Regions from separate parts of the Alteromonas sp. RW2A1 genome, predicted to be linked through region 2. Evidence: predicted binding sites of a transcription regulator. Region 2 holds the regulator's gene; each other region holds the start of a gene.

The links. The regulator LexA, encoded in region 2, represses DNA repair genes until DNA is damaged. The targets are predictions, from matches to a motif close to TACTGTATNNNNATACAGTA.
Region 1: a site for LexA is predicted at 7,769-7,788, ahead of recN (DNA repair protein RecN). Genes of this name have one in related genera too.
Region 3: a site for LexA is predicted at 2,242-2,261, ahead of recA (recombinase RecA). Genes of this name have one in related genera too.

The regions. Positions count from the first base shown of each region.
Region 1 is NZ_CP018031.1:1,688,436-1,698,581, forward strand. It holds gene BM528_RS07600 (TonB-dependent receptor) at 1-185, opposite strand, end outside; gene BM528_RS07605 (GntP family permease) at 453-1,748, shown strand; gene BM528_RS07610 (E22 family MetX-like putative esterase) at 1,827-3,146, shown strand; gene BM528_RS07615 (extracellular catalytic domain type 2 short-chain-length polyhydroxyalkanoate depolymerase) at 3,156-4,208, shown strand; gene BM528_RS07620 (3-hydroxybutyrate dehydrogenase) at 4,201-4,983, shown strand; gene nadK (NAD(+) kinase) at 5,052-5,927, shown strand; gene dps (DNA starvation/stationary phase protection protein Dps) at 6,276-6,785, shown strand; gene BM528_RS07635 (DUF805 domain-containing protein) at 7,225-7,569, shown strand; gene recN (DNA repair protein RecN) at 7,830-9,515, shown strand; gene BM528_RS07645 (outer membrane protein assembly factor BamE) at 9,640-9,996, shown strand.
Region 2 is NZ_CP018031.1:4,049,572-4,059,717, reverse strand. It holds gene BM528_RS18925 (GGDEF domain-containing protein) at 1-480, shown strand, start outside; gene lexA (transcriptional repressor LexA) at 587-1,213, shown strand; gene coxB (cytochrome c oxidase subunit II) at 1,819-2,961, shown strand; gene ctaD (cytochrome c oxidase subunit I) at 2,971-4,584, shown strand; gene BM528_RS17905 (cytochrome c oxidase assembly protein) at 4,669-5,256, shown strand; gene BM528_RS17900 (cytochrome c oxidase subunit 3) at 5,278-6,159, shown strand; gene BM528_RS17895 (DUF2909 domain-containing protein) at 6,179-6,388, opposite strand; gene BM528_RS17890 (SURF1 family protein) at 6,434-7,138, shown strand; gene BM528_RS17885 (hypothetical protein) at 7,131-7,670, shown strand; gene BM528_RS17880 (COX15/CtaA family protein) at 7,676-8,839, shown strand; gene cyoE (heme o synthase) at 8,832-9,749, shown strand; gene BM528_RS17870 (SCO family protein) at 9,746-10,146, shown strand, end outside.
Region 3 is NZ_CP018031.1:934,019-944,164, reverse strand. It holds gene BM528_RS04225 (ATP-binding cassette domain-containing protein) at 1-421, opposite strand, end outside; gene recA (recombinase RecA) at 963-1,997, opposite strand; gene BM528_RS04215 (CinA family protein) at 2,389-2,928, opposite strand; gene mutS (DNA mismatch repair protein MutS) at 3,043-5,646, shown strand; gene BM528_RS04205 (CTP synthase) at 5,839-7,470, shown strand; gene eno (phosphopyruvate hydratase) at 7,530-8,822, shown strand; gene BM528_RS04195 (hypothetical protein) at 9,053-9,805, shown strand.

The DNA.
Region 1 (10,146 bases), 1.8 Mb from region 2:
GTTCTACGCGCAGTAACTTCGATGCGCTCTAACTTGCCTTTTTCTTTTTCTGCATTCTCGTTTGTATTGTTTTGCTGCGCCCAAGCAGGAGCTGCGCATAAACCTGCAGCAACCGCAATCGCGCAAAGACTGTGACGAGTGACTGCGCTTGGCGCATGACGCTTGTTGTGTGTAGTAAGTGACATAGTAAGTCCTTTATTGTTTTAAGTGGTGTTCACTGCTTGATGTATTGCCTACGGTCACGAATTACTTTAGTTAATTAATTGTTAACAGTATGTAGTACCATCGTACTATGGGCTTTTTGCCAAAGTAACGTCAAACTTTATGTGTAATTTGAACACGTTAGATTTGTTGACAATAAACTTGCGCAAAAGCAAGTCGGTTAGTGAATCTGCAATCGACTTAACTGCTTTGGAATATCTGCGGTCACAGATTTTTAAAGGAAAATAACTATGTTAAGTATGATTGGCTTGGTAGGCGGGCTTCTGCTACTTATTGTATTAACAATTCGTGGGATGAACCTGTTTATCGCCGCCCCTTTGTGTGCCCTTGTTGTTGCGCTAACCAATAACATCGCGGTTTTTACCGGTGATGTAAACTTTGTAGAAACCTACATGAGTGGTTTCTCAGGTTTCATTGCGTCTTGGTTTTTTATGTTTTTGCTGGGAGCGCTTTTTGGCAAATTCATGGAAGATACAGGGGCCGCTGATTCGGTATCTCGATGGATAATCTCGAAAATTGGCTACAAACAAGCAGTACTCGCCGTAGTGTTAGCATGCGCTATTTTGACTTATGGCGGTGTGAGCGTGTTCGTCGTAGCGTTTTCCGTTTATCCCATGGCGGTAAGCTTATTTAAAGATGCCAACCTTCCGAGACGGTTTATTCCCGCAGCGATGGCCTTTGGCTCGGTAACTTTTACCATGACATCGGCTGGTTCTCCGGAAATTCAAAATTGGATCCCGATTAAATATCTGGGTACGTCTCCTTTTGCTGCTTGGGAAGTGAGCTTAGTTGTTGCCATTTTAATGGCTATTTTTGGCTACTGGTGGCTAGCAAAAATGATTCGAAAAGCCGTGAACAACGGTGAGGTTTTCGTGGCAAGAGATACCGATCCGGAAATTCGGGAACGGGATTTACCCCACCCCTTTACCGGAATTCTGCCGTTAGTCGTGGTGTTAGTTATCTCGTTCTTATTTCACGAGGAACTAGCACAGCTAGCACTAATTTTAGCGCTTGGCGGTGGCGTATTGTGTTTACTGGCGATTAACTTTAAATACTTCCATAGCTTGTCGATGGCTATAAACGCCGGCACAACAGGTGCACTTATTGCCATCGGCAATACTGCCGCGGTGGTTGGCTTTGGTTCGATTGCGAAAAATACCGACGCGTTTCAGCAAACCGTGGCGCTAATGACTCAAATCCCTGGTAATGAGTTAATTGGAGCGGCCATTGCTGTTAGCGTTATTGCGGGGTTAACAGGAAGTGCATCTGGCGGACAGGCCATCGCCCTCCCCCTTGTTGCACCTCACTATTTAGATCAAGGTGTTGAGCCAGAGCAGCTGCACCGAATTGTCTCTATTTCTTCAGGCGCGTTAGATTCATTGCCACACAATGGGTACGTGGTCACTACCATTAGGGCAATATGTCACGAAACCCATCAGGCTGCTTACTGGTCAGTGGGGGCATTGACGGTAGTAGTGCCACTAATTGGTTTGGCTGTCGCGATTGGTCTATTTAGTATTTTTTAGTTAAAACTCCCTAAGAACCAAAAATAGATGCCAAAAATGTCAGCCTAAAGAATTGAATGAGATAAAAGGATATTAACGATGCATTATGTCTCTTGTAGACTCCAACAGCTTATGTCTGGTTGTAGAACTGTGCTTCTACATCGCAAAGCGGGAAGAACGTTGACAGTGAAACCGGCTATTTTGCCTGGGCTCGCGTTTGTTTCAGTCGCAGTATTGCTTTTCTCAAGCCCAACGTTGGCAACAGAAAACGCTGAGGTGCATAACCAACAAGAGAGCGAAACCTTACTTGTTGAAAAACAGATCTTTCGCATGGACAGCTTTACAACCTTTGGTGGAAAAACCATTGAGGATGTAAAAGTAGGCTGGGAAGCCTACGGCACGCTTAGTGAGAACAAAAATAATGTTATTCTTATAACGCATTATTTCTCAGGCTCATCCCACGCTGCCGGAAAATACAGTAAGAGTGACGCGGCGCCTGGCTATTGGGATAGTATTATCGGGCCAGGAAAAGCGATTGATACCAACCACTATTATGTAATTAGTGCTGACACTTTAGTGAATTTGAATGCCTACGATGACAACGTGGTCACCACCGGTCCGGCTTCAATAAATCCATCGACCGGAAAACCTTACGGACTCGACTTTCCTGTAGTGACCATTAGAGACTTTGTTAACGTGCAAAAAGCTCTGCTTGAAAGTTTAGGCATTTCGAAACTTCATGCCGTTGTAGGCCCGTCAATGGGCGCAATGCAGGCTATCGACTGGGCAAGTGCTTATCCTAACTGGGTACCTAGAATGGTGTCGGTCATCGGCGCAGGTGAAAGCGATGCTTGGACAACTGCCGCACTGGAACACTGGGCAAATCCGATAAGGCTTGATAGTAACTGGAAGAACGGTAACTATTCGCCAGACAAGCCACCCTCTGACGGGTTAACCGCTTCTTTGATGTTGATAACGCAAAATGCATTAACCCCTGAATTTTTTAACGCACAGGGAAACATGCTAGGCTTCAATAACTTAGAGTCTAAACCATTGGCGAGTATTAACAATCATCATTCTGTTACCACTTGGCTGCAGGAACGCGCTGCGGCTCGCAGTGCAAAAATGGATGCCAACCACTTACTCTATCTTGTAAGAGCATGCCAACTGTTTGTCGCGGGGCATCAACACAATTTAGAAGCAGGTGTTGATGCAATAAAAGCAAAAACGTTATTTATTCCGGCAGATTCAGATTTATTACTTATGCCCTATTTAGCTCAAGATGTGCACAAGAAGCTAGAAGCACGTGAAATGTCCAGTGATTACACAGAACTCAAGGGCTCGTTAGGTCATTTAGAAGGTGTAGCAAACATATCAAAACAGGCAGTCGCTATTCGCCAATTTTTGGAAAATGAGTAAAGGATTCTTATGAAAAAAAACATGTTTATCAAAGCTGCTGTTATAGGTGGCCTGTGTTTTTCAGCTTCTTTATACGGGCAAAGCTCTACAGAGGCAGTGCCGGTATTAAATTTAGATTTAACCGAGGTCACTGTATCTGGGCTTTCATCCGGTGGCTACATGGCCACGCAGTTTCAGCTAGCGCATAGCGATTGGGTGAAAGGTGTTGGCATTTTGGCAGCCGGGCCTTATTTCTGCGCAAAAGGCGATATAACAACCGCTTTAGCTCAGTGTGTTAATAAAACAGATACGCTGCCCAATGTAGAAGAGCTGACTAAACAAGCCACAGATTATGCAAAGAAAGGAAAAATTGCCGCATTAAGCAACATGAAAGACGCCAAAGTGTGGTTATTCCATGGAACATTAGATACTCGAATAGCCTCTGAAGTAAGCGATGCCTTATTCGAACAATACAAAATGTGGACAGACATTCAACATATCAAATATGTCAATGATATGTCGGTTGCACACCTATTCCCGACGAAAAGCAGTGGTACCGATTGCACTACATCGGAAAGCCCCTTTATTGGTAATTGCGACTATGATGCTGCTGGCGACATGCTAAATCATTTGGTTGATGACCTAGCAGCGGCCGACGACACACTATCAGGTGAATTACACACAATTAGCCAAAAAGACATTGCTGGCAGCAATGCCAAAACTTTGGCCAGTGAGGGATTTGTTTACGTGCCAGAGAACTGTGCGAGTGGCGAAACCTGTCGCGCTCACATTAGCTTTCACGGGTGTAATCAATATGCAGATGCGGTGGGTGATGCTTACGCGACCCAAACAGGATTGAACCGCTGGGCCGACGATAACAATATGGTTGTCTTATATCCGCAAACTAAAAAATCCTTGTTTATGCCGCTTAACCCACAGGGTTGTTGGGATTGGTGGGGGTATGCTTCGCCAGATTATGCCAATCGCGATGGCGATCAAATTAAGGCAGTTAGTGACTTGCTGAAGTCTTTACACACTTCGAATCAGGCAGAATTAACAACAAAGGACGCCAGCAATGAATAAACGTACGGTATTTATAACTGGTGGAGCAAGCGGTATTGGTTTAGGGATTGCCGAGTCATTGGTTAAACAAGGACACCACGTTATTGTGGCAGATATTAACGAAAATGCTGCTCAGGAAACTGCAGCCATGCTTGCAAGTCAATTTGGCAGTATGAACGATGGCAACGCCAGCGCTGTAGCTGTAGATGTTTGCGATGCAAGCCAAGTTGCATCGCTACCTGAGGTTTTAGGCAAGTTAACCGTTGATGTTCTTATTAACAACGCGGGTATTCAGCATGTCTCAAAGCTAGAAGACTTTCCCGCAGAAAAATGGCAACAACTGATCAACATTATGCTTGTTGGCCCAGCGCTTACAACGCAAGCGTTTTTGCCAGCAATGAAAGCGCAAAACTTTGGTCGAATTATCAATGTTGGTTCCATCCACTCTCTTGTTGCTTCGCCTTTTAAATCGGCTTATGTAGCGGCAAAACACGGCCTATTGGGCTTAGCAAAAACAGTTGCCCTTGAAACCGGCGAGTTTGATATCACCATTAACACTCTCTGCCCTGCCTATGTAAAGACACCCTTGGTAGAACAACAAATTTCAGCACAGGCCAGAGAGAACAACATGACTGAAGAAGACGTTGTGAAAAAAATCATGCTTGAACCCATGCCTAAAAAACAATTTATAGAAGTGCAGGAGTTGGCCGATACTGCTGCGTTTTTAATGACTGGCAGTGCGAAAAATATCACGGGTCAAGCAATTACCTTAGATGGGGGCTGGACGGCAAGGTAAAACTTCCCTTTTACAAAACACTTGTGCTAATGTCCGAACCATTGGAAATGAGAGGACATTAGCGTTCCATGCCCTACCAAACCGTTGCTTTAATTGGAAAACCTCAACACGAGGCCACTCACGATAGTCTTAACCTTCTTGCCGAATACTTTCTCGCCAAAGGATGCAAACTATTGGTTGAGGAAAGTATTGCTAATGAACTCGAAACAGACGACCTAAAAAGCTGCGATCTTGTTGTCATTGGCAAAGAGGCAGACCTTGCAGTTGTTGTTGGTGGCGACGGCAGCATGCTGGGCGCTGCGCGAGTACTGGCTCGATTCGATATTCATGTAGTGGGTGTCAATAGAGGCAACTTAGGCTTTCTAACCGATATTCATCCCGACGATATTATTCAGCAGCTTGACCATATCTTTAACGGTGAATGTTTTGTTGAAGAACGTTTTCTTTTAGAGGTGGGCGTTTACCGTCATGAAAAACTCAAAAGTAACAGCGCGGCCGTAAATGAGGTGGTGCTGCATCATGGCAAAGTAGCACACATGATGGAATTTGAAATATACATAGACGAACAGTTTGTTTTTAGCCAACGAAGCGACGGACTTATTGTAGCGACGCCAACTGGCTCTACCGCCTACTCCCTGTCTGCCGGCGGCCCCATTATTATGCCAAAACTGGATGCGCTCACATTAGTACCTATGTTCCCTCACACACTTAGCAGCCGTCCTATAGTGGTTGATGCAGACAGTCAGGTTTCAATGAAGGTGTCAAAAGTTAACAGTGATTCTTTGCAAGTAAGCTGTGATAGCCACATTGTTTTACCCGTATTACCCGGCGACGAAATTAGAATAAATAAGAGTGCAGACAAACTGCATTTAGTCCATCCTAAAGGCTACAGCTACTTTAATGTGTTACGCCAGAAATTAGGATGGGGCAGCAAGCTGTACTAGCATTTTGCTGTGTTCCAAACTCATCGATCTCTGTTCCAAGCATTTAGCCAGACGTGTGTAATCATGCATGAAATGTAAAGAATACTGCATTTTTTACACACTTCTGCATCTTTTTCCCAGATGTATGACATTGAAAAATAAAGAAAAATTAACCTTTCTCAAAATCCTCAATTATATTAGCAACTTATAATTTTCGCACATAACGGCATACCCGTTGCAACACCTTAGGCAAGCTAGGATTTCTCGATGTGTCGACAGCATTGAGTAATAACACTTTCATCAGTAAAGCGTTATTAATTAAAGTCGACCGAGGCCTAATTACTAAAGCGATAATAAGGAGTTATTATTATGAGTAACAACGATATTAAATTTACTGCACCAGGTATGGACAACGAGTCTGCAGCAACAACAATTAAAACGTTGGACCAGCGTTTAGTAGCGCTTCTAGATTTACAGTTAACCCTGAAACATATTCATTGGAATGTAGTGGGTCCAAACTTTATTGGTGTGCATGAAATGCTAGATCCGCAGGTGGATGCTGTTCGCGAAATGACCGACACCATTGCTGAACGTATTGCCACACTAGGCGGAGTACCAAAAGGTACACCAAAAGCCATAGTAGACGGTCGCTCATGGAATGATTACGATTTAGGCAAGGGCTTGGTAACCGATCACCTTAAAGCACTTGATAAGGTATATGATGGCGTAAATGGAGACCATCGCAGCGCAATTGAAACCCTCGGTGATCTAGACCCCGTGTCGGAGGACATGATTACCGGCCAACTCGCTGAACTAGAGCAGTTCCAGTGGTTTGTGCGCGCCCACCTTGAGTCAGGCAGCGGCGAACTAGCGCAGTAATCTTTAGCGCGGTGATCTAGTGCAATAAAAGTTTATTGCAAACGATTTAGAAAGAAGGCCATCTCGGCCTTCTTTTTTATGTTCGCTTTTTTTCCTCATTATAGAGATAACTTCAATTTTCTTCTCGATTCTCACTCCACTCCATTTCTAGTGCTCTTTAAGAAGCCTATGAGCATTTTAAAATCTTTAGAGTGACCGAAACATAAAAACCTAGTACGCTACTTATGAAAGTAGTTGTTATGGTCATGGATGACGATGATTTAGTTATCAAAATCCTCCCTCGACACGAAAATACCTACAAGTAATTGTTGTTTACATCCGGTATAAGGATGTACAAAAACAAAAATAAAAAAGTGCTCGAGTACAGACCATCGATTGGTCTTGGTCATTTCGAGCAAAACCATCGAAGTTACAAATCATTTCAAAGGAATTCTACATTATGGAATATTTCACTAAAGCGCTTAAACATTATGCAGACTTTACAGGACGCGCAAGGCGCACCGAATACTGGATGTTTTTCTTGTTCTACATTATTTTTTACGTAGTTTGTGCAACAATTTCCTATGCTCTTGGTTCTGAAGCCCTCACTGCAATTTTCTCACTAGCTTTACTTATACCCTCGCTGAGTGTTGGTGCTAGACGACTTCATGACACAGGGCGCAGTGGTTGGTGGCAGTTACTTAACCTTATCCCGATCATTGGGACAATTGTTTTAATAATCTTTTTCGCACAAGATAGCTCTGAAGATAATAAGTACGGACCCAACCCTAAAGCCGCTGTATAGCCTTACCTGTATGGCTAGGCACGCGCCTAAAAAAACGCATAACCATTTATTTATTTATGCGTTTTTTTAGCAACCCATTACTCTCGTTAGCTTTTTTCATTAACAACGCCCCCTAAACAAAGCGCTCCCAATGAATTTTAGTCAAACCTGATTCAGCAAATCGACAGATTACATTCGACTGTACTTTACATCTCAAAAATACTGTATATATTTACAAGTACTGTATATATCATCATGTTCAACTTTATTAGAGTGTGGTTATGTTAGCGAATCTTTCGATATCAAATTTTGCTGTTGTAAAACAACTTTCAGTTCATTTTGAAAATGGTCTTACTGCTGTGACGGGTGAGACTGGGGCGGGTAAGTCTATTGCCATCGATGCATTGAGCTTATGCCTAGGTGAACGAGCAGACGCAAACGCAGTTAGAAAAGGTTCCGCTAAAGCTGAAATAGTGGCACATTTTTCACTGGTTGATAATGCCAGTGCAAAGGCATTTTTAGATGAACACGAGCTCACCTCAGATGAGGATGACAGCAGTTGTTTTGTGCGCCGCGTTATATCAAAGGAAGGTCGTTCTAAGGCATTTATCAATGGTACTCCAGTATCGTTACAGCAGCTTAAAGGTCTAGGGCAAACGCTACTCTCAATTCATGGGCAAAATACCCACCTGCAATTGTTAAAAGAAGATTATCAGCGCCAACTTATAGATAGTTACGCCAGCCATAATCAGTCGCTCGATGATGTAAAAACCGCCTACACAATGTGGAAAAACAAGCAAAGAACACTAGATGAGTTGCGCGCGAAAGCTCAGCAGCGTGAAGACCGTCTACAACTTTTAACTTACCAGGTGCAAGAACTTGACGAATTTGCAATTGAAAATGGTGAGTTTGAAGAGCTAGAAGTAGAGCATAAAAGACTTAGCAACGGTCAAAGCCTATTAGAGCAGGCTCAAACAAGCGTTTACAACCTGTACGAGAATGATGAAGGCAATGCACTTAGTGTTATTCAAGGTAGTATAGAAAAGTTAGCGGAGCTTGAAGCCCACGATGCCAGCTTGACACCAATTATAGCGCTTTTAAATGAAGCCTCTATTCAAGTGGAGGAGGCAGCGAGCGAGTTGCGTGGATATTGCGATCAGCTAGAAATTGACCCGCTGCGTTTGCAGCAAGTGGAAGCGCGGTATTCAAAAGCAATGGAGTTAGCTCGCAAACACGCAGTAATGCCTGAAGCGTTAGCTCAGCATCACCAAACACTTTCCGCAGAGTATGCTTCACTAGGTGAGCAGGAAAGCTTGCTTGAAACTCTAGAGCAAGACGTTGAAGATGCAAGACAGCACTACCTTACTACCACCAAAGGCTTATCAGAAAGCCGTGCTAAAGCAGCTAAAGCCTTCGCGGGAGATATAGAATCGCAAATACAACAAATGAATATGCCCCATGCAAAGGTGTGCATTGACATCCGTTACGACGAACTAAAAAAACCTGCGCCATCAGGGTTAGACACTATTGAATTCAAAGTATCTACCAATCCGGGGCAAGATGCTGACGTGCTAGAAAAAGTAGTGTCTGGCGGTGAATTGTCGAGAATTGGCCTGGCAATTCAAGTTATCGCAAGTGATAGTCATGCCACGCCTACTATGATCTTCGATGAGGTAGATACGGGAATAAGTGGCCCTACAGCGTCTATTGTTGGTGCGCTGCTTCGCAAACTGGGTAAGCAATCACAAGTTATGTGTGTAACCCACTTACCGCAAGTAGCGGCGCAGGCACATAATCAGCTGTTTGTGACTAAGATCACCGATGGCGAAAGCACAGAAACTCAAATGATTCCGCTTACCAAACAAGACCGTATTGACGAACTAGCAAGATTGCTGGCTGGCGACAAAGTAACCAAGTCTGCGTTAGCGAACGCAAAAGAGCTGCTTAAAAGCGCAACATCGAACTAAAATGCAGTTGATTGGTCATAGTTGTCAATGTAGCATGCCTTCGCGCTTGCAATAAAACAGCTGAGGCTTCCTAATTTTGGAAGCCTTTAGGCACTAACAAAGGCAATACTGGACTTATATACGCATGAAGTTGCACCATCTTATAGTTATTCTCGGCATTACATTTACGACTACGGCCTGCTCAAACTGGATTTTTAGAATCGACGTTCCCCAAGGTAACTTTCTGGATCAGCGAGACGTAGAAAAGTTGCGTATTAATATGACGAAAGAGCAAGTAATTTATGTTCTTGGTAATCCTGTTGTTCAAGACTCTTTCGATAACGACACTTGGTATTATGTATATGATATGAAGCGTGGAATGAAGGATCGCGGCGACGATTTCCAACGTCAAATGATCATAAAATTTGAAGATAACAAAGTCGCATCTGTTGAAGGTGACTTTGAGCTTTCAGAAGATTTTAACACCCCGCTAGACGAGTAGATTTATAGAGTCTAGATAATTAAGCTGGGTATCGACTTTCCTGTAGTCATAATTCTGTTTTTCAGTGTGTTTCAATGGCAGGTTATCTCGCTAGTCATTGGGAATAATGATGTTGTACAGTTAAAGAATGAACGTCTGAGCATAGGTATA
Region 2 (10,146 bases):
CCCCTTACGGGGCTTCTCAACAGGCGCTCTTTTTTAGATGAGTGCAATAGAATTGCTCAAACACACAAGCAGACTGCTGTGGCGATAGTGGATATAGATTACTTCAAAAGCATTAACGATACCTACGGACATGATGCCGGCGATTACGCCTTAAAAGAGATCGCAAACATTACTCAATCCATCTGCAACGAGCATGGCGTTGTGGCAAGGTTAGGCGGTGAAGAGTTCGCTATTGTATTGGTAGACAAAACCCCAAAAGACGCTGATTTGATTTTTGAAAGACTGCGGGATGCAATTAATTCAGCTCAGTTTAATTATAAAGCGGACCGTATTAGTCTAACAATCAGTACTGGTGTGAGTTATACGATGGATTCTTTCGAGGTTGACTTTAGTGCTTACCTATCTGTTGCAGATCAGGCACTTTATGAAGCTAAGTCCATTGGGCGTAATCAGGTATGCTGGCAACCTGGAATACGTTAAATGGTCGGTATTAAATCCGATTTTTTGTCTGTAGCGCCCGTCAGCGCTTGTTATTTGAATTTAGGTGTATATACTTACAGGAACTGTATGGACAGACAGGTCTTTTATGCGCCCACTCACAGCTCGACAAACAGAAGTTTTAGAACTTATTAAATCTAATATGCAAGCAACGGGAATGCCACCCACGCGTGCAGAAATAGCCCGTCACTTAGGTTTTAAATCGGCAAATGCCGCTGAAGAACATTTAAAGGCCCTTGCGCGTAAAGGCGTGATTGAAATTCTTCCCGGTACATCTCGTGGTATCAAGTTAACCATTCCGATAGAAGATGAAATAGCCGAAGAAGAAGGTTTACCGCTTATTGGGCGAGTTGCTGCCGGTGAACCAATTCTTGCTCAAGAGCACGTAGAGTCTCATTATAAAGTTGATCCTGCTCTGTTCCAGCCTCACGCTGACTTTCTATTGCGTGTAAACGGCATGAGTATGAAAAATATCGGCATACTCGACGGCGATTTACTAGCCGTTCATCGCACCACCGACGTGCACAATGGTCAGGTTGTTGTGGCCAGAGTCGATGAAGATGTAACGGTAAAACGTTTGGAAAAGCGTGGCCGAGAAGTGCTACTTCACGCTGAAAATGAAGAGTTTTCACCCATTAAAGTTGATTTAGCAAACGAACCTTTCGCGATTGAAGGTATTGCTGTAGGCGTTATTAGAAACGCTGACTGGATGTAGCCTTTTACCTTACTGTATTAAAAGCGGCATGATAGCCGCTTTTTTTAGCACTTAAGTCTAATAATCTCCCCTATTTCTCCTGTATAAGCTACAACTTTCAGTACTTATAAATATCATTGATATACCATTTTAGGCGTAAATCTTTAAGCGCCAGTTAAGATGGTTTTGCGCTGGTTTCGAGAGTGTTGCTAAACGAGCTCTGCTCAAAATTTATTCAATATTTGCCGCTTAGCGTTTGATTTTAAGAAATTAAATGGCAATAACCTGCACAACCAATCACTCCAAAAATCTACTCCCTATAACTCTGTTATCCCCCATCTGTGGCACTTTGCTTACTATTTGAGTAACGACCACGAAATTCTGCTTAGATTAAATTTTGACCTCTTCATTAAAATTTTAACAGAAAAGACTAGACGGAACGCTATTATTGCGCAATTCTTATACAAGCTTTAACAAAATAATAACAATGACTTTGAATTCAATTTACAAATTGATGTATTGAGTTAATCGTTCACAAACCACTTGGTAGAGACTGCGCAAAATAACATTTGGCGTTAATGGCTCTGCCATTACGGAGGTGCTGAGTGAAATCACTAAAGATCGCAATGTCAAAATGGTGTGTTAGCGTTCCATTTTTGTTCTTTTCTCAATTCCTTTTCGCGCAAGAGGCCGCAGAAGAATTATCTTCGCTTAATCTTCGCCGCGGTGCTACTGACATAAGTGGCCAAGTATACGACCTGCATATGCTCATGTTCTTTATATGTGTAGCTATTGCCGTGGTGGTGTTTGGAGTTATGTTTGCTTCTATGTATTTACATAGAAAGTCACGAGGCGCCAAGCCAGCAAACTTTCATGAAAATGTAAAAGTAGAAATTGCATGGACGGTGGTTCCATTCCTCATCCTTATTTTTATGGCCGTACCCGCTGCCAATACGCTTATTGCCATGGAAGATACCTCTGAAGCTGACATGACCGTTCTAGTGACAGGATCTCAATGGAAGTGGCATTACAAGTACATGGACAGTGACGTTGAATACTATTCTTTGCTTGCTACTCAGCGTGAGCAAATTCAAAACAAATTTACGAAGACCGACAATTACTTATTAGAGGTAGATCGTCCTTTAGTAATTCCCACCGGGCAAAAGGTGCGATTTTTGATCACATCGGACGACGTTATTCACTCTTGGTGGGTACCCGACTTTGCGGTGAAGAAAGATGCTAATCCAGGCTTTATTAATGAAGCTTGGGCAAAAGTTAACGAGCCAGGCGTTTACAGAGGCCAATGTGCGGAGTTGTGCGGTAAAGACCACGGTTATATGCCGGTAGTGGTTATCGCAAAGGAACCAGCGGAGTTCGACGCGTGGATGGGTGAGCAGGAAGATCGTGCACGTAAAGCGAAAGAAGAAGAACAGCGCTTACTATCGATGAATATGTCAATGGATGAACTTATGACAGAAGGTGAGCGAGTTTACAACGCCACATGCGCAGCGTGTCATATGCCAAATGGTGAAGGTCTGCCGGGCGTTTTCCCAGCGCTTAAAGGCAGCAAAATGGCACTGGAAGATCAAACTGGGCACATTGAAATTGTGCTTCACGGCAAGGCCGGAACGGCGATGCAGTCGTTTAGCAAGATGTTGAGCCTTAAAGAAATTGCAGCGGTTGTTACCTACGAGCGAAATGCGTGGGGCAATAACACCGGTGACATGGTTCAGGCTAAAGATGTCAACGCTTTAGCAACTGGAAACTAGGAGCGAATGATGAGTAAAGCAACTGAAGTAATTTCGCCAGATACCTCTGTGCATCACGATGACCACGATCATCATGACCATATACCGAAGGGAATTACGCGCTGGCTGTTCACTACGAATCACAAAGATATAGGTACATTGTATTTATGGTTCGCTTTCATCATGTTTTTGGTGGGCGGTGCTATGGCAATGGTTATTCGAGCTGAGTTGTTTCAGCCTGGGTTACAAATTGTCGAGCCAAACTTTTTTAACCAGATGACTACTGTTCATGGGTTAATTATGGTGTTTGGTGCCGTAATGCCTGCGTTTACCGGGCTGGCAAACTGGTTAATTCCAATGATGATTGGGGCACCAGATATGGCGCTTCCCAGAATGAACAACTGGAGCTTTTGGATTTTACCAGGCGCCTTTTTAATTCTACTTAGTTCCTTGTTTATGGAAGGTGGCGGTCCGGCGTTTGGTTGGACTTTCTATGCCCCACTATCAACAACCTATAGTGGCGACTCTACAGCACTGTTCGTCTTCTCTGTTCATATTATGGGTATTTCCTCAATCATGGGGGCGATAAACGTTATCGTAACTATCTTTAACATGCGCGCGCCTGGTATGACATGGATGAAAATGCCGCTGTTTGTATGGACTTGGCTAATTACTGCGTTCTTGCTTATTGCAGTTATGCCTGTGTTAGCAGGTGCAGTCACTATGGTACTGACCGACAAATTCTTTGGCACAAGCTTCTTCGATGCGGCCGGTGGTGGCGACCCCGTTATGTTCCAGCATATTTTCTGGTTCTTCGGACACCCTGAGGTTTACATTATGATACTGCCAGCGTTTGGCATTATCTCTCAAATAGTCCCTACGTTCTCCCGCAAGCCGCTATTTGGTTATGCCTCAATGGTGTATGCAACAGCGTCTATAGCATTACTGTCATTTGTTGTTTGGGCTCACCATATGTTTACCACAGGTATGCCGGTTTACATGGAGATGTTCTTTATGTTTGCCACCATGCTCATTTCCGTTCCCACGGGGGTGAAGGTATTTAACTGGGTAGCCACCATGTGGCGAGGGTCGCTTACCTTTGAAATGCCAATGATGTTCGCTATTGCGTTTATCGTGCTATTCACTATTGGTGGGCTATCGGGACTCATGCTGGCAATAACACCGGTTGATTTCCAATATCATGATACCTACTTCGTGGTCGCTCATTTCCACTATGTACTGGTTACTGGTGCTGTCTTCTCCATTATGGCTGCTGTTTACTACTGGCTGCCTAAATGGACGGGCAAAATGTACGACACCACACTGGCGAAGTGGCACTTCTGGTGCTCTCTTGTTTCGGTAAATGTACTGTTCTTCCCTATGCACTTTGTTGGTTTGGCGGGGATGCCTCGTCGTATTCCAGACTACGCACTTCAATTTGCAGACTTCAATAAATGGATAAGTCTAGGTGGCTTCGCCTTTGGGTTGTCTCAACTTATTTTCTTAGCGCTATTAATTAAAGCGTGCAAAAAACAAGGCGAGCCAGTATCGGCACAGGTATGGGATGGAGCTGAAGGGCTCGAGTGGGAAATTCCTTCTCCTGCGCCTTATCACACATTCGAGACGCCACCAGTAGTTAAATAGTGTTTCGAACTTAGACTGAGACGGGGCTATTAGTAATGGCCCCTGGCAGACTAAGAAATAGAATTCCAAGCGGAGGCACAGTGTATGACACAAGCAAGTGCGAACAATAAGATGGTGGTCAAATTAGTGGCCATTGTTATTGGTATGTTTGGATTCGGTTTTGCGTTAGTGCCGCTTTACGATGTCTTTTGCGACATTGCTGGCATAAATGGCAAGACAGAGGGGACTGCAGCGGTTTATCAATCTATCGATATTGATGAAAGCAGAGAGGTTACCGTTGAATTTATTACTCGCACTAATACCGGAATGCCGTGGGAGTTTCGAGCAGAAACCAAACGTATAAAAGTACACCCTGGTGAGTTGAACACGGTGTCGTTTTACGTGCGAAATCCGGCATCGAGCAATATTATCGCACAAGCTATACCGTCGGTTTCGCCAGGCACTGCAGCCATATATCTCAATAAAACCGAATGTTTCTGCTTTAATCAGCAGCCATTGCAGGCGGGGGCAGAAGCCTATATGCCTATGCAGTTTTATGTAGACCCACAGCTACCTGAAGATATTACGTTTTTTACATTGCAGTACACACTCTATGACGTCACCGCGAGAGCGAGTGATCTAACAACTAAACCGAATCCTTTTATGGATCCGTCGTTACAAAGCGGCGAATAGTCTGTTTGGGATAAGGAGAAAATGATGCAGCAAGAATATCAAAAATATTATGTACCCGCGCAAAGTCCGTGGCCCATTGTGGGGGCGGTCGCTCTGTTTTTAATCGCAGTAGGTGCCGGCAATTTTGTGGTTGAGGCAACGAAGGGCGAAAGTGGTTATGGCAGCTATGTGCTGCTAGCAGGGATTGTTGTTTTATTAGTTATGCTAATAGGATGGTTTAAAAACCAAATAGATGAGTCTATGTCTGGACTGTACAGCGACCAGTTAGGACGCTCTTACAGACAGGGCATGAGTTGGTTTATCTTTTCTGAAGTGATGTTTTTTGGAGCCTTCTTTGGCGCACTCTACTACGCGAGATTTATCGCTGTTCCATGGTTGGGCGGTGATTCAAATAATGCGATGACAAACGAAGTGCTTTGGCCAGGGTTCGAGGCCATGTGGCCACTGGTGAACACCCCAGGCGGTATTACCACACAAGAAATGAGTCCAGGTGGATTGCCCACTATTAATACAATTATTTTGCTTGTCTCCTCAGTGACGCTGCATTTCGCACATGTTGGTTTGGAGCAAAATAAGCGCAAACAGCTCACTCTTATGTTAGGTGCGACTATCTTACTTGGCTGTGGATTCTTGTTTTTGCAGGTTGAAGAGTACATCCATGCATACCGCGATTTGGGCTTAACTCTGCAATCGGGCATTTACGGTAATACTTTCTTTATGCTGACAGGGTTTCACGGCATGCACGTTACCTTGGGCACTATCATTCTAATTGTGATGTTCTTCAGGGTGTTGAAAGGCCACTTCACGCCAAAAGAGCACTTTGCCTTCCAGGCAGGAAGCTGGTACTGGCACTTCGTTGATGTGGTGTGGGTAATGTTGTTTATTTTCGTCTACGTGTTGTAGCGCAGCTAGTCGCCAAGCCCTAATAAGGCCTAGGGTTTGGCGAAATTAACCCAGTTCCAATAGCTATCAATATAAGTACAACGATGATGACAGAGGTAAGTACCCTTCGGCCGATATATTTGCTCATAGGGCCATCTTTAGGATCGTTTTTCATCATCACACGCATGGCCATAAAGAGATTAACAATCATAAATAACACCAGGGCGACAAGGATTACTTTTATTAACATAACCATCTCTTCTTTTTTTATTTGTTTTGGTTGGAGCTGTTAAGTATGTCACAACGTTTTCAGTTTTTATTTCCTTGGCTAGTCACCGCAGTGAGTGTGGCGGCGATGTGTGGCCTGGGATTTTGGCAACTGGAGCGTATGGTCGAAAAACAGCAGCGTTTAGCAAGCATAGCGCAAAAGCAAAGCAATGAAAGCCTTAGCTTAACCGATGCGCTGATGGAAGAAGATCCCAGAGATATTGCAATCAGCTTTGTGGGTACACCGGATGGCGAGCGCGCTTTATTACTTGATAATCAAATCCATGAACAAAAAGTTGGCTTTGATGTATTTGCGCCTGTGTTAACTAATGCAGGCTGGATTTTAGTTAACTATGGCTGGATACCGGCGCCAGACTTAACGCGAACAATACCCCAGGTTAACCTATCAAGTGCGACACGCCAATTTGACGGCATTGTGACCGTTCCTGGAGACAACCCCCTTGTTACTGAGACTAATGTCAGCCTTCCCAGTTTTCCTGCCCTTGTCCAACAGATAGCGTTCAAATCGTTAAGTGAAAGTTTAAATGTTGCACTTTTACCTTATGTTGTTGAGCTCACCTCAAAAGACCCGGCTTTTGTTCGCGATTATGAGCCGGTTGTTATGCCGCCAGAAAAACACCTTGGTTACGCAGTGCAATGGTTTGGTTTAGCCATCGCTGCGGCAGCCATAGGTGGCTTCGCAATCAGTAAAAAAGGACGTATTCATGAGTAATACTACTTCCAAAAAAACACTAATTATTATGGTCGCCGTTTTTGTTCTTCCGGTGGTGTTAGCGAAAATTGCGCTAGAAAACGATTGGTTCAACAAAGCGTCTACAAATAAAGGCGCATTGCTTCAGCCAACCCTTGATTTAAGCACCATGCTAAAAGAAAGCTCACCAACTTGGCGTCTTCTTTATATTTTGCCTGAACAGTGCGACCTGCGTTGTGAAAACGCTCTGTTTAGTATTAATCAGGTGTGGCTGGCGTTAGGGAAAGAGTCTGATCGCGCTCAAGCGCTGGTACTAACCACGCCAAAGAGCGACAAAACTGCACTCGCGTCATTAGCCGATTACCCTAATGTCGCTACGTTGTCGGTAGATGACACGGGGCCATTAGCTTTTCAAAGCGTTTATGTTGTCGACACGCTAAATAACGCCATGCTTTTTTATCAGATCAGTGAAGATAAAGAAGAGGCGGTGATGGAGAGTCGTAACATGCTCGCTGATATCAAAAAATTGCTTAAATTATCGCGTATAGGGTGATAGCCATGAAAAAACTCACGCTGTTTAGTCTTTTTTTAGCTGCCTTTGTTATTGTCCTTGGGGCCTATACACGCCTTACAGATGCTGGGCTTGGCTGCCCAGACTGGCCCGGGTGTTATGGCAATTTAACCGTGCCGCTTGGCGATGAAAAAGTGAGTGCGGCAAATGCGGCCTACCCAGAGCGCCCAGTTGAAGCGTTCAAAGCATGGAACGAAATGATTCACCGTTATTTCGCAGGTACATTAGGATTATGCATAGCAGCCATCGCGTTCATTGCCATCAGACAGCGTAAACAGGGCACACCGCTAAAACTACCGCTTATGTTATTAGGGCTAGTCACCTTTCAAGCTGCGTTAGGCATGTGGACCGTGACGCTGAATTTATTACCTGTGGTGGTGATGGGGCATCTGCTTGGTGGTTTCAGTGTGCTTTCTTGCCTATTTATTTTGTACCTGAGGTTACGTGAGGCTGAATTCACTCAACATCCGAATACTAACCGTCAAGCCAGCGCTGTCTATGAAACAAGTAGTGATGGTAAATCTGCCAATGATTTTAAGGTAATTGCTTCTATTGGTGTTGGCGTTCTTGTAATACAAATAGCGTTGGGCGGATGGACTTCTGCCAACTACGCGGCACTTGCCTGCACAGATATGCCAATTTGCGAAGAGGGATGGCAAAGCCGACTCGATTTCGCAGGTGCATTTAGTGTTCCCGATGCAGATAACTACGAGTTTGGTGCTCATGACTATGGCGAGCGAGCCACCATGCATATTGTTCATCGCGCTGGAGCGCTCATTACCTTCGTATATCTCATGGCTTTGGGAGTTGCCATGTTATTTAGTCGGTCCTCGAAAGGCAGCAGCTTAGCTAGCATTTCGCCCTCTCAAAAAAGATTAAGCAAGATAATGATTGGTTGCCTTTGTGCTCAGGTAGCGTTAGGCATTAGTAATGTGGTGTTCGCGCTACCTCTTGCTGTGGCTGTGCTCCACAACGCAGTCGCTGCCATTTTACTTCTTTCGCTATTGGGCATCGTGTTTTCTCTTTACAGCCCGCGCACTGAGTTATTTGCTCGCTCTGCATCTGTTTATGCTGCATCAGATAATGCAGCTTCGTCGTCTCACCCATTGCCACAGGCCTTATCTAAGGCTTCAGGAGGTCTTCATGGCTAAATCAGCCTCTCTTCAATCTCGCGCGGCACGGTCGCATAATACTGTTTCATGGAAAGATTATTATGAAATGACCAAACCCAATGTGGTTATGTTGCTTCTTTTAACCGCATTGGTGGGCATGTGTTTAGCAACGCCTAATTGGGTAAATGCTATGACGCTTATTAGCGGCCTTATAGGTATTGGCATGCTGTCGGCTTCAGCGGCGGTAATTAATCATGTTGTCGACCATAAAATAGATAGCGTTATGGCACGTACCTTTAACCGGCCCGTCGCAAAGGGCAAGGTGAGCGTAAATAACGCACTGTGGTTTGCCGGTATATTAGGCGTAGTTGGTTTCGCCGTGTTGGCAGTTTTTGTCAATATGCTCACTGCATGGCTAACATTCGCCAGTCTTGTAGGTTATGCGTTTGTTTATACTATGTATTTAAAGCGTGCAACGCCGCAGAATATTGTCATTGGCGGTCTTGCTGGGGCAGCGCCTCCGTTACTGGGGTGGACAGCGGTAACAGGTGAGATACACGCCCATGCGCTGCTACTAGTTCTTATTATCTTTACATGGACACCGCCTCATTTTTGGGCGCTGGCCATTCACCGAGAGAAAGACTACGCAAAAGCGAAAGTTCCCATGCTGCCTGTTACTCACGGCGTATCCTTCACTAAAACATCGGTGTTGGCTTACACAGTATTACTCGGCCTAGTTTGCTTGCTACCCTATCTAACTGGCATGAGCGACATGATTTATTTAGTGGGGTCGAGCGCGTTAAACATTGGATTTTTGCTCTACGCTTTAAAATTAAAGTTCGCAGCAGACGAGCAAACGGCGATGAAAACTTTTAGGTTCTCTATAATTCATCTCATGGTATTGTTTGTGGTATTGCTACTCGACCATTACATACCAGTGAGTTTATGAATCAGAAGTTTTTTGTAGGAGTTGTTGCGCTTGTTGCTCTAATCGGTGGTGTTATCGGTGCGCTTTACATAGCGCCACCGAGCACAGACAGTAGCAACACTCCTGCCTATTTCCAAGAGTACCCGCAACCTCGAGCTATTGCCCCTTTTACACTTTCACACCACAGCGGCAAAGAGTTCACAGAGGCATCGCTTAAAGAACAATGGAGCTTGGTGTTTGTAGGTTATACCTTCTGCCCCGATATATGCCCAACCACCATGGCCGAATTAAATGGTATTTATCCACAGCTGCAGCAAATCGACAGTGTTTATCCTATACGCGTCGTATTTGTGTCAATCGACCCTAAAAGAGACACTTTAAATAGACTTTCTGAGTATGTGAGCTATTTTAATAAAGA
Region 3 (10,146 bases), 1.0 Mb from region 2:
CGAGCAAATCAGCCATTTCTTCTATACGCGCGTTAATGGTACTTTTCGACAAACCATGCAACTCACCAAAATAGCTGATATTTTCACGACCTGTTAATCTGCCGTACAGACCAGTAGAGCTTGATAAAAAGCCGATTTTCTTTCGTGCAACATTTGGATTTGCCAATACGTCTTGACCGTCTATCGTCACGCTTCCGCTATCAGGGCGTAGCGCTGTAGACAGCATGCGAAGTGTGGTTGTTTTTCCTGCGCCGTTAGGCCCTAGCAGTCCGAGTACCTCACCGCTTTGACAGGCAAATGATACATCTCTTACAGACTGGAAGTAGCGTCCTTTTAAGCGTGGGTCTTTTTTCTCTTGCTCGCTAAGCTTTTTGGGGTTTTCCACCTCAAAACGTTTAGCGAGACCAGTTATTTCAATCATGGATGCGTCCCTCTCCTCGTTTATTATTATTTTCTTCAACTATGCTTATCGAAATGTCGACTCACAGATTTCTATTTTGATGTAATACGAACTCGTTTTATTACTTTTATAGCGATGGCAACTACTTATACTAAACAGTAAAACTGCCGCCTCTACAAATCTATAGTCTTTGTTTTTTATTCTTAATTACAGAATTCATTTAATTTTTAGCTCACGCAAGATAACTACCAATAATAAGTGTTAGCAAATGTGTTATCTGAAAGCCGTTTTTCGTTTACTGGCCATATCGAGTAGGGTGAGGCTTGCGCCTCATCCCTCTCACAGAACCGTACGTACGGGCCTCGTATACGGCTCCTGCATACTTCATATCACTTGCTAAGTCGCCCTTGCCATTCGGATTATCTTCCCCTCAGTCAGGGTGATTCAGGTTTCTTTCAACCTGACGGGTTTGCCAGCTTCGCTGGGCAAACAAAAAACCCGCTTAAAGGCGGGTTTTTAAATGAATCTCATTGATAATAGTCAGTTTGGATAAAGTTCGTACTTACGACTCTTCGTTTACGTCTTCACTATTATCTACTGCAACCTTACTAGGCAAAAGCAATTCTCTTAACTTTGCTTCAATTTCATTTGAAACTTCAGGGTTGTTCTTCAAAAATTGCATGCTGTTTGCTTTACCCTGACCAATGCGATCAGAGTTGTAGCTATACCAAGCACCTGCTTTATCAATGAGCTTGTGCTTAACACCTAAATCAATCAATTCGCCATGCTTAGAAATACCTTCACCGTACTTGATGATAAACTCGGCTTGCTTGAAAGGAGGAGCAATCTTATTTTTAACAACTTTTACGCGAGTCTCGTTACCAACAACTTCATCGCCCTCTTTAACAGAACCAATTCTTCTGATATCCAAACGTACCGACGCATAGAACTTAAGTGCATTACCACCTGTCGTTGTTTCAGGGCTTCCGAACATAACACCAATCTTCATACGAATTTGGTTGATGAAAATCATCATTGTATTCGAGCGCTTCAAGTTACCTGTAATTTTACGCATGCTTTGCGACATCATTCTCGCCGCAAGACCAACGTGTGAATCACCGATATCGCCTTCAATCTCTGCCCGTGGTGTTAACGCTGCTACAGAGTCGACAACAATAACGTCTACAGCACCAGAGCGTGTCAGCATGTCACAAATCTCCAGCGCTTGTTCACCGGTGTCTGGCTGAGAAACCAGTAGCTCATCAATATTAACACCAAGCTTTTCTGCGTAAATTGGGTCAAGTGCGTGTTCTGCATCAACGAATGCACAAGTTTTGCCCTGACGCTGAGCTTCAGCAATAACTTCAAGTGTAAGCGTTGTTTTACCCGATGACTCAGGACCGTAAATCTCAACAATACGGCCTAGGGGCAATCCACCAGCACCAAGCGCAACGTCTAGCCCAAGCGAGCCCGTAGAAATGGTTTCTACATCCATTGTCTTGTTCTCGCCCAACTTCATAATTGAGCCTTTACCAAATTGCTTTTCAATTTGGGATAACGCTGCATCTAATGCTTTGCTTCTATTCTGATCTGTCATCTTAACTATGCCTATGCTTGATCTTTGGTGCGTCACATCTTTAATTATATGGACACGGGTGGGAGTGAGACCGCTGTTACTTGTTCTTACTCGCCTGTAATTTGTTATGCTGTTTAGCGATTACTTTACGCGCTTTATTTATTCCCAATAGGTTGCTACTTGCTTTTATGAACGCACTTTTAAATACGAATTTTTAAACAAGAACTTCTATAATCATACCCTAACAACTTCCACACACATTCTATACTGTACAAGCATACAGTTTCAACCAGTGTTTTAATTATTTTGTCTTGCAAAACGGTACAACACAAAAAGACATTTAACCGCTGTCTAGCTGATACTAAAACTTTTACAAACAAGCTTAATATTCATGTTTGCGGCTGCTCAACAGTTACACTTCGCTAAGCATTTTCAATGCATAATTGAGAGCAAACTCCACCGCTTGACCGCGAACATCATCTCTATTGCCACTGAATACTTGTTTTACTTGCTGTGCATGCGTACCGCATATAAAACCGAACCACACAGTGCCAACAGGCTTACTTTCACTACCGCCACCGGGCCCGGCGATGCCGCTAACCGTTATCACTAGTTCTGCACCGCTTCGCTTTTGAACACCCGCCGCCATTTCAGTTACAGTCTGTTGGGAGACAGCGCCATATTTTTCCAACGTTTCGCTTTTTACCGATAACTCACAGTTTTTAGCCGCGTTCGAATAAGTAACCCAAGACTGATTAAACCAGTCTGAACTGCCTGCAACACTAGTAAAAGCAAACGCAATTCCTCCACCTGTACACGACTCTGCAGTCGATGCCGTCCACTTTTTATCACGCAATACATCGCCAATAGCCATCACTTGAGTAGTTAACGCGCTATCAATCGTTAAAGATATGGTTTTTGTTTCGGAATCGGTTGAAAATGGCGTAGTCATGTCAATTTATCATCAGCGTGTTTGGTAGCGGAGAGTTTATCATTTATTTGTTACCATACGCATTAACACCGTAAACAAATCTATTGAGGTCGTTTTTTGGAATCACATACTCCTATGATGCGCCAATACCTTACGATTAAGGCGCAGCATCCGAATATTCTCTTGTTTTATCGCATGGGCGATTTTTATGAATTGTTTTTTGATGATGCCAAAAAAGCCGCAGAACTCCTCGACATTTCGTTAACTGCCAGAGGTAAATCTGGCGGCGACCCCATCCCAATGGCTGGGGTACCCTATCATGCGGTAGAAAGTTACCTTTCTCGCTTGGTTAAAATGGGGGAGTCGGTAGCGATATGTGAGCAGGTTGGCGATCCGGCTACCAGCAAAGGGCCAGTAGAGCGACAGGTCCAGCGTATTGTCACACCAGGTACGGTTACCGACGAAGCGCTTTTAGAAGAGCGGCGAGATAATATATTAGCCGCAGTGTGTGGCCACTCTATGCATTATGGCTTAGCCACGCTGGACGTTACTAGTGGGCGCTTTGTAGTATTTGAATGCGATAACGATGAAAATTTATTAGCGGAAATACAGCGGGTTAATCCAGCCGAACTGCTCTATCCAGAAGGCTTCGAGCAACTCTCACTCATTGAGAGCCGAAAAGGATTAAGAAGACGTCCTGAATGGGAATTTGATATTGATACCGCAGATGAGCAGCTTAATCTACAGTTTGGAACTAAAACCCTCGATGGTTTCGGACTTAAAGGTATCACCAAAGGCTTAGGCGCAGCGGGTTGCGTATTACAATATGTAAAAGACACCCAGCGAACCGCCCTACCTCATATTAGACAAATACAAACAGAACAGCAGGACAGCCGCGTTCAGCTAGATGCGGCTACCAGACGCAATCTAGAGCTCACCCATAACTTATCTGGCGGTCAAGAAAACACGCTTTTTAGTGTAATGGACACTACCACAACGGCCATGGGTAGTCGCCTGTTACAACGGGTTATCCACTCGCCGCTTACCGACCAACATGAGCTACAGAGTCGATTAGACGCCGTTGACGCCTTTATTGATGATAGCCCTGACGATATTCGCAGCGCCCTAAAACACATTGGTGATATCGAACGCATCATGGCACGCTTAGCTCTTCGCTCTGCACGGCCTAGAGATTTTGCCAGATTAAAAAACGCGTTTAACGCTTTACCTGATTTACACGACGCATTATCGCGCTATGAAACGGGGCAAATAAGGCAAATCAGCCAAACTGTCGGCACTTATCCCGAGCTGCAGACACTACTCAATCACGCCATTATTGATAACCCGCCGGTAATTATACGAGAAGGCGGCGTCATAGCACCTGGCTACAACGAAGAATTAGACGAATTGCGAGCCCTCTCTCAGGGTGCTACTGACTATCTTGAGGCAATGGAACGCCGAGAAAGAGAGCGTACTGGTATTTCTACCCTTAAAGTAGGATACAACCGAGTACATGGCTTTTTTATAGAAATTAGCCGCGCCAACAGCGCAAATGCACCATCGGAGTATATCCGTCGTCAAACGCTTAAAAATACCGAACGCTTTATTACCCCAGAACTAAAAGAGCACGAAGACAAGGTGCTTAGCAGTCAAGGCGCGGCGCTTGCACTTGAGAAAAAGCTGTACGAAGCACTATTTGATGAGTTTACGCCGCACTTAAATAACCTAATAGACAGTGCCGCGGCACTGGCAAAACTCGATGTTTTGTGTTGTTTCGCCGAACGGGCAATTGCTTTAGATTGGCACAGGCCAAGGCTCAGTAACGAGTGTGCACTTACTTATGAGGAAGGGCGCCATCCTGTTGTAGAAAATGTAATGAAAACACCATTCATCGCCAATCCACTGCAACTAGATACCGCTCGGCGAATGCTGATAATTACGGGCCCGAACATGGGTGGTAAATCTACTTACATGCGTCAAACAGCGCTTATTGCTCTGCTAGCGTGCATAGGTAGTTTCGTTCCAGCTCAGCAAGCGCATATAGGGAAATTAGATCGTATCTTCACCCGTATTGGTGCATCTGATGATCTTGCGTCAGGGCGCTCAACCTTCATGGTCGAGATGACAGAAACGGCCAATATTTTAAACAACGCTACAGAAAACTCTTTGGTGTTAATGGACGAAATTGGTCGCGGTACGAGTACTTACGATGGATTATCACTGGCGTGGGCATGTGCAAGTTACCTTGCTAAACAGCTTAATGCCTATACCCTTTTTGCTACCCATTACTTTGAACTAACCGAGCTGCCAGACACACAGCAAGGTGTGGTCAACGTGCATTTGGATGCTGTTGAGTTTGAAGATACTATCCGCTTTATGCACACGGTGTCAGAAGGAGCAGCAAGTAAGAGTTTCGGGCTACAGGTAGCCCAGTTAGCTGGTGTACCAAGAGCGGTTATTCAAGCGGCTCAACTTAAGCTAGCGGCATTAGAGTCTTCTCATATTATGACTCAAGGGGAAGAGAGTGCGCCCGATAAGGCAGCAAGTATATCGAAAGCTACATCAAAGGCTGCATCACAGGCTACATCAAACGCAAAGCCAAAAGGCCAAGCAGAATTGCTGTTTCCAGATAAACCCAACCCTGCTGTCGATGCTCTAGCGAACATATCTCCCGATGAACTCTCTCCGCGGCAAGCTCTCGACCTTATATACACCTTAAAGCGCTTAAGTCAGTCTTAGCCGCAAGGCCAAGTTTAGGTCACAACTGGCCTAAACTTGGTGTAAATCTGGCGTAAATTTGCACATCATGTGGGCAAATAGATTGTCTGTTTACATGGTTTTGCGTATACTATCGCCCCGTCCAAAGTGTAGATGGTTTCTTTCTGAAATCGGCCTATATTTACCATACAACCCTAACGTTCTAGGTTTCGCATGACACATTATATTTTCGTCACTGGTGGTGTAGTTTCATCGCTTGGAAAAGGTATTGCAGCAGCATCTCTGGCCGCAATTCTTGAAGCTCGCGGTCTCACCGTTACCATGTTAAAACTCGACCCTTACATCAACGTCGACCCGGGCACAATGAGCCCTATACAGCATGGTGAAGTATTTGTTACCGATGACGGTGCAGAGACAGACCTTGATCTTGGTCACTACGAGCGTTTTATTCGCACCCGTATGACTAAGCGTAATAACTTCACTACAGGTCGTGTTTACGAAGAAGTACTAAAACGTGAGCGTCGCGGCGATTACTTGGGGGCGACCATTCAGGTTATTCCGCACATTACTAACGAAATTAAGCGTCGCGTTATTGAAGGTGCTGAAGGTCATGACGTTGCCATCGTAGAAGTGGGCGGTACCGTAGGTGACATTGAGTCACAACCTTTCTTAGAAGCCATTCGTCAACTAGGTACTGAGGTGGGTCGCGAGCGTGCTATGTACATGCACTTAACACTTGTGCCTTATATGCCTGCGTCAGGTGAAGTGAAAACAAAACCCACTCAGCACTCGGTTAAAGAATTGCGCTCAATTGGTATTCAACCAGATATTCTTGTGTGTCGCTCTGTAGGTGCACTACCTACCAGCGAACGCTCTAAAATTGCGCTTTTCACCAACGTAGCAGACAAAGCGGTTATCTCGTTAAAAGATGTGGATAGTATTTATCGCATTCCAGCTGCGCTTAAAGCACAAGGCATGGACCAGCTTGTTGTCGATCGCTTCGGATTTGATTGCCCAGAAGCTGATTTAGTTGAATGGGAACAAGTACTTTACGCAGAGTCCAACCCAACTGCCGAAGTGAATATAGGCATGATTGGTAAATATGTTGAATTACCCGATGCTTATAAGTCGGTAAACGAAGCATTAAAGCATGCAGGCCTTAAAAATAGACTGACAGTCAACATTCACCATATCGACTCTCAAGATGTGGAGAGTAAAGGAACGCAAATACTTGAAAAGCTAGACGCTATCCTAGTGCCCGGCGGTTTTGGTGAACGCGGCATCGAAGGTAAAATTGCAGCAGCTCGCTACGCCCGAGAAAATAAAGTTCCATATTTAGGTATTTGCCTTGGGATGCAGGTTGCACTTATTGAGTTTGCTCGAAACGTTGCAGGCATGGCCAATGCCAACAGTACTGAATTCGACCCTGAAACTGCATATCCTGTAGTAGGTTTAATCACGGAGTGGTTAGACGCTGCTGGAACTACCGAAACACGCACTGAAACATCAGATCTTGGCGGTACAATGCGATTGGGCAGCCAGCTGTGCCATTTAATTGAAGGCACTAAAGTGCATGAGATCTATGGGAACGTTGAAATTTACGAGCGCCACCGTCACCGCTACGAAGTGAACAACAACTTACGCGATGAAATCGAAGCTGCAGGCCTTAAGGTAAGTGGTTTGTCCACTGACAAACGACTTGTAGAAGTTATAGAAATACCTGACCATCCTTGGTTTATCGCTGGTCAGTTCCATCCTGAATTTACTTCAACACCTCGCGATGGTCACCCATTGTTTAAGGGGTTTGTTGAAGCCGCGGGTAAATATCAAAAAGAAAATCACTAGTTTCTAATAAAGGGAACGCTTTCCCGTTGCGTTCCCACATCAAATGTTGAGGAAATAACATGGCGAAAATTAGTCGCATAATCGGACGTGAAATCTTAGATTCACGCGGTAATCCAACTGTAGAAGCAGACGTTTACTTAGAGTCTGGCGTAATGGGTCGTGCGGCTGCACCATCTGGCGCATCTACTGGTAGCCGCGAAGCATTAGAACTGCGCGACGGCGACAAGTCTCGTTACCTTGGTAAAGGTGTAACTAAAGCAGTAGCGGCTATTAACGACGCAATTGCTCCAGCGCTGCTAGGCAAAGACGCACTTGCACAGTCTGATATCGATCAGGTGATGATTGACTTAGACGGCACCGAAAACAAAGAGACTCTTGGCGCTAATGCTATTTTGGCTGTGTCTCTTGCAGTTGCAAAGGCAGCCGCGCTTGAAAAAGGCGTTGCACTTTATGAGCACATCGCTGACCTAAATGGTACGTCTGGCCAATACTCAATGCCGGTGCCTATGATGAACATCATCAATGGTGGCGAGCACGCAGACAACAACGTTGATATTCAAGAATTCATGGTTCAGCCAGTTGGCGCGAAAAGCTTTAAAGAAGCACTGCGTATGGGTGCTGAAATCTTCCACGCGCTTAAGAAAGTACTTTCAGCGAAAGGTCTTAACACCGCAGTAGGAGATGAAGGTGGTTTTGCACCTAACCTTAGCTCAAATGCAGAGGCACTTGCTGTTATCGTGCAAGCCGTTGAAAACGCTGGCTACAAAATGAATGAAGACATTACTCTTGCGCTAGATTGTGCCGCGTCTGAATTCTACAAAGACGGTAAGTATGTGTTGTCTGGTGAAGACAAGAGCTTCGATTCTGAAGCGTTTGGCGACTATTTAGCCGACCTTTCTTCACAATACCCTATTGTATCTATCGAAGATGGCTTAGATGAAAGCGACTGGGATGGCTGGGCGAGCTTAACGAAGAAGATTGGTGACAAAGTACAGCTTGTTGGCGATGACTTGTTCGTAACTAATACCAAAATTCTTAAGCGCGGTATCGATAACGGTATTGGTAACTCAATCCTTATCAAGTTCAACCAAATTGGCTCGCTAACAGAAACGCTTAATGCAATTAAGATGGCGAAAGACGCTGGCTTCACTGCTGTTATCTCTCACCGTTCTGGCGAAACTGAAGACGCGACAATTGCTGATTTAGCGGTAGGTACTGCTGCAGGTCAAATCAAAACTGGCTCTCTTTGCCGTTCTGACCGTGTCGCTAAGTACAACCAACTTCTACGTATCGAAGAAGCGCTTGGTAGTGCAGCAACCTATAAAGGCCTTTCTGAAATAAAAGGTCAGTAAAGCGTTGCCTAATATAGCTCAACGAGAGTAGACAGGCTCTACCTTTGAGAAGGCGTTAGTGCTACTTGTACTAACGCCTTTTTTGTTTTTAGTGCAACTGAGGGCAAATTTTAATTGGGCGCTGAGGGATGGTTATTCTCAAACAAAGACTAATTCTTGTTTCTAGAAGTGGCTAGCTTCTCATATTCTTGATACGGTTAGTGCAGAGACAGTCAAAACGCGATGTTAACGTGAGCACAAACAGTCATCCGCCAAAAACACAATCAGGTTTTTTTAACGACTTAGGCGAACTGGGTGGAAATCACGCACAGTTTTCTGAAGTGTGTACGGCGCTGTACGAAAGGGAGCTTTTGTTTATTGCACACAGCGGGATCACTAATGCGTCTATTCTTAAACGCCGAATCGGCGGATTACCTCATCACATTAGAAGCGTCGCTCGATATTTTGTCACTAACCCAACGCCTCTATCTACCGACACATACAACGGAAGCTGGTATGCCAAGCAGCCTAAAGCAGCACCTCGTTTACCTCAAGACACCGACGCAACTGCTCAGTGGTTTAGAAAACACGCAGATTATGGATTAATTGTTCCTGTATTGATAAAAACCATCGAAGGTATTCACCTTGAATTAGACGCTATCGACAAAACGATGTTGGTAGATGATGTCGTTCATTTGAATAAACACGGTTGGTTTACAGTTGATGGAATCAATCGGGGAAACAGTCAGGAAGCTGATCAAAGCGAGAAGCAGGCGAGCCCTCACGATGAAGACTCCTATAGAGAGTCACAACAAAAGGGACTTGAAAACCACGGCTCTTTTGATAGTAAAGTTCTTCTTAAACCAACGAAAACTATCATGGCGAGCGCCTGCTCAGGTCATGCTTGGAACTTCAAATCTCGAGTATCACCTCGTGCACTGTCTATTAGAGAGATGCGGCTGTCTACTCAAATAAACTGGAAGAACTTTACCTTATTAAAATAAAGGACTTGTCGACGCCGCTTCTTTCTACCTAAGCGACAGTAGCAATGCGCCCACGAACAAAAATATGAATAAAAATTCAAAAATAATAATTATTAATCCATTTAGCAACTTCCTCATACTAGTCAAAAAGAGTACAAACATACTAACCATGTCAAAAGTCAGACTCCTTATCTGCATTAGCAGCATTCAAACAGGCGTTTAAGACATGAAACCAGAGAGTCCCCACCACTAATTAGGACAGGCATCCTAATATAGGCATCAAGATCAACTATTTCATAAAAATATAATCATTATGGTAAACAATGGTTGACGTTTAAGGCTCACATGGTTAAATTGGCGCT